DNA from 2 places in the Turicibacter sp. H121 genome. Region 2 is predicted to be linked to the other one. Evidence: riboswitches for the same ligand, from Rfam matches in the RefSeq annotation. Region 2 holds a riboswitch; the other holds the start of a gene.
The links. A riboswitch is a leader RNA that binds a small molecule or an ion and turns the genes downstream of it on or off. The one in region 2 is predicted to bind lysine.
Positions count from the first base shown of each region.

Region 1: linked by a shared signal. The riboswitch ahead of AT726_RS03290 (Na+/H+ antiporter NhaC family protein) and the one ahead of AT726_RS00510 (transporter substrate-binding domain-containing protein) in region 2 are both predicted to bind lysine.

Region 1 covers NZ_CP013476.1:663,499-665,710, reverse strand. Annotated here, with positions in the region: gene AT726_RS03290 (Na+/H+ antiporter NhaC family protein) at 1-895, opposite strand, end outside; lysine riboswitch at 955-1,127, opposite strand; gene rlmD (23S rRNA (uracil(1939)-C(5))-methyltransferase RlmD) at 1,315-2,212, shown strand, end outside.
Region 2 covers NZ_CP013476.1:114,098-116,309, forward strand. Annotated here, with positions in the region: gene AT726_RS00505 (amino acid ABC transporter permease) at 1-52, opposite strand, end outside; gene AT726_RS00510 (transporter substrate-binding domain-containing protein) at 66-875, opposite strand; lysine riboswitch at 955-1,121, opposite strand; gene AT726_RS00515 (endonuclease MutS2) at 1,255-2,212, opposite strand, start outside.

The sequences.
Region 1 (2,212 bases), 550 kb from region 2:
TTGGGACGATTAAATCCCACACTGTTCCTTTTGATGACTCCACGTCGCCTCCGTGAGCGTTTGCCACTTCAGCACTCGTAAGAGAACTATCATTCCCATTGATCGTATCCGTCTCGTATTTTTTCATGAGTCCAAGATTTAAATTGTATTTAATGACAATGAAGACCATGATAACTGAGACAATCACATAGAAATGATAAGGAATCGTCATTAAGAAAGCAGAGAACGTATTGTACGTCGCACCTGTACTTGCAAAAATAACTGCCATCGATCCCATCACTCCAGTCGCCCAACTTGAAATCGGTGAGATCACACAGATTGGTGCTGACGTTGAATCGACAATGTAAGCTAGTCGCGCTCGTGAAATTTTTTGTTGCTGAGCTAACGGTTTTGAGACATTTCCGACAACTAGGGCATTAAAGTAGTCATCAACAAAAATTAAAATTCCTAAAATGGCAGACGTATATTGAACGCCTTCACGCGTTTTAACGCGTTTGATAATCGCTTTTGTAAACGCAGACGCTCCGCCTGATAAGACGATGTAAGCTGTAATGGCCCCAAGTGCAAGTAAGAAGAAAATAATCGACAGGTTCCAATCGTTTAAAAAGCCGATTAATCCATCTTTTTCAAAAATAAGTCCACTAAACGTTGAGACAAGCGTTTCAACCGTTTGAATGAGATTGAAATTGGCTAAAATAAAAGCAGCCGAAATGGCACCAATCCCGAGTGATAATACGACACGGCGCGTAAAAATAACAAGGGCAATCGTAAGTAGTGCCGGAATTAACGCATAAATGGTTCCAATCATATAAATCATCTCCTCAATTGTTAGTGCAATTGAATAAGAAGCTGTTCTTTTGATAAAGAAAAAAGAGCCATGCAGAGTTAAACTCATACATGGCTCTAAAAAGTCTAAGGTTATTAGACGATAGATGACAAGTATTATTTAACTCTCCGATCATTAGTCCTCCACTACAATTGTAGTGACAGTGTTAAATTTATTCAACATAACACCAGCACAAGTTTGGTTGACACAAACAAGACTTCGGCGTGGACACCTTTTAGAATTTGTCATCGACGTCACTCTCGAAATTCCTACTCATTGGACACGCACCTCTAACTCATCAAAGAGAACAAGAGACATATTCAATTAAGCCTATTTTAGCATCTTTTATAAAAAAGTCAAGCATTGGCCACCAAAATAATCAAATCAATATGTGAAAGTTATTATGAAATATAGGGATTTCGATGTAAAATGACAGGGAATGTGGTAAGATAAAGGATAGCTTAACAAAGCATTGGAGGTTTTAATAGATGAATATGTCACCTTTAAAGGTTGGTCAAGAATTTTTAGTGACGATTAAACGCATCGGAATTAACGGTGAGGGAATCGGATATTATAAAAAACAAGCGGTCTTTATTCCAGGAACGTTAGTGGGTGAAGAAGTGGTTGCGACTTGTACGCGTGTGGCAGGTGGTTACGCGGAAGCGGAACTGGTACGTGTGAAACGTAAATCAAAGCACCGTGTGCAACCAGCATGTGAAGTTTATGGACAATGTGGTGGATGTCAATTACAGCATATGTCTTATCAAGAGCAACTTCGTATTAAACGTGACGCGGTTTCACAAGCGATTGAACGTTATACGAATTTAGATCCTGAAGAATGTGATATCCGTCCAACTATCGGAATGAAAGATCCATATAACTACCGCAATCGCGCTCAAATGCCAGTTGGATATGACGAAGATGGGGTTATGGTTGGATTCTATAGCATGAATTCACGTGAATTAGTCAATGTGACAGATTGTGATGTTCAATATGAAGAAATTAACACAGTGATCAATCATGCGGTTGATTTATTAGATGATTACAAAGTGTTCGCTTACGCACCTAAAACGAAAAAAGGAACAGCACGCTACATCGTCGTTCGTCGTGGATTCAAAACAGGTGAGGTTCAGGTGACGTTCGTATTTGCTAATAACGAGTTCAGAAAAATGAATGCTTTAGCGAAAGACTTAATGAAATATTGCCCAGATGTTAAATCGGTCTATTTAAATATTAACAACGAAGATACGCATGAAATCTTCGGAAAAGAAATGAAGCACATCGCTGGAGAAAAATTCATTTCAGATGAATTAGGACGCTTCAAGTTCAACTTATCTCCACGCGCGTTCTATCAGTTAAACCCAGAACAAACGATTAAATTATACA
Region 2 (2,212 bases):
AATTATTTGTAAATAAATCAAAAGCTTTCTCAAAAAAATCAACTTGAAACATCATAAACACCCTCTTACTCTCCTGTTGGCGCTGTTTCGCGTGCAGCATTCATCCATTCCTGACGTGTCGCTTCAGAAATTTGATCTAAAGCAGCTTGTACGTTATTAAAGAAATCTGATCCGCGGCTTCCTTCTTTTAACCCAATTGATACAGATGTATCTACATCAAATCCTTCCCCATCAGCAAAATGAATAATTGTTAAACTTGGATTCGCTTGGACAACTCCTTCGGCAACTGGTAATTCAGCTGTGATTCCATCAGACTCTCCTGCTAATAATGTTTGAACTAATTCAGGATAGCTTGAACGTGGCGTTAAATGATTAACATCTTTGATTTGATCAATGATTTCATCATAATTTGTATTCATTTGTCCGATGACATTAGCTCCACTAAAGTCATTAATTGAAGTGGCATCCACATAGTTTCCATCTTTTTTAACTATCATGACCATTTCAGATTCAAAGTATGGTGTTGTAAAGTCAATTCCTTGTTCACGCTCTTCATTCGCTGTCATCCCTGCAATAATGGCATGAATTTCCCCTGATTGAAGTGCTGGCTGTAATCCATCCCAATCTAATTTTTTAACGACTAATTCTTTCCCCAGCGTATCTGCAATTTGTGAGGCCACTCGTATATCATAACCATCACATAATCCCGCTCCACCAATTGAAACAGCTGTTTCCGTTTCCTTATCTGTTTGCCAGTTAAATGGAGCATAATTACACTCCATTCCTACAATAAATTGATCCTCTGAATTTGTTCCGTTTGCTCCACACCCAACTAACAACGAACCTAATGCTAAAACTCCAATAAATTTTTTCATATCAATTTTTCTCCCCTTTTGATTTTCTTCAACAAAAAAAGTCGTGCTATTAAACACGACTTACCTTTTTAAAGTCCGCTTGATTAATAGCTCCTCTTCATTTCTGAAGGAGTGTTACAGGTATTCCCTGCAACCCCAAGCTAGGCATCTGCCAATGCTAGCTTTCGGCGATGATTACCTTTCCTATCTTTCACTGTCTGCCGACTCCAGATAATACTCTGATGCACCGCTACCTCTATACGATTTTTCTTGTCTAAATGTAATATACCACTTTTTAACATAAACCTCAAGTATTTATAGGAAATTTTTGGATTATTTTATAAAGTAACTTCATAATCTGGTACGAAAAAAGACATAGGGTACCCTATGTCTTTAATTATTATTTTAACTCAACCACAGTTGCTCCTGTACCACCTTCACCAGCACCACCGAATCTAAATGAAGCAACATGTTTGTTTTTCTTTAAATATTTATGAACCCCTTGGCGAAGAGCTCCCGTTCCATGACCATGGATGATTGTCACGGTTTGATAGCCGGCTAACAATACTTCATCCATATATTTATCTAAACGTAACATTGCATCCTCGTAGCGTTCACCGCGTAAATCTAATTGAATGCCAACATTTGTGTTACGTTTATGAATCATTTTACCTTTGCCTGAATCTTTTTTCTTCACTGATTTACGTAAATATTCTAAATCGTCTTCTTTAATGTTTACTTTCATCATTCCAAGTTGAACCATCCAGTCACCATTTTTTGTTTTCTCAATGAGTTCTCCTTGACGATTTAATGAAAGTACCATGACTTCATCTCCTGCTTTTAGTGGAGCCTTATTACGTGCTTTACGTTTAAACTGCTCTGCTTGTTTGGCTTCTGATTTTTTAAGCGACGTTAGTTTTTCTGTTAGTTCATGATCTTTAATACTTAAGTCAGCCATTTTCTTTGCTTGACGTAAATCCGCTACAATTTGTTCTGCCTCTTCTTTTGCCTGACGGATATTTTCAAAAGCTTCCTTTTTAATCTCTTCTAAGACACGTTCTCGTTCAGCTTCAAACTTTGCAATCTTACGTTCATAATCAAGACGCATCGCTTCTACTTCTTGATTTTGTTTTTGTAATAATTGAATTTCATGATCTAATTCTAAACCACGATCTTCTAATTTCGTAATTAAATCAGTCATTTCCGTACGTTCTGTTTCAACGTACGCATGAGCTGTTGTTAAAATCGCTTCTTTTAACCCTAAACGTTTTGAAATTTCAAACGCGTTTGAACGACCTGGTACCCCAACTAATAAACGATAGGTTGGCGATAATGTTTCAATATTAAACTCCACTGAC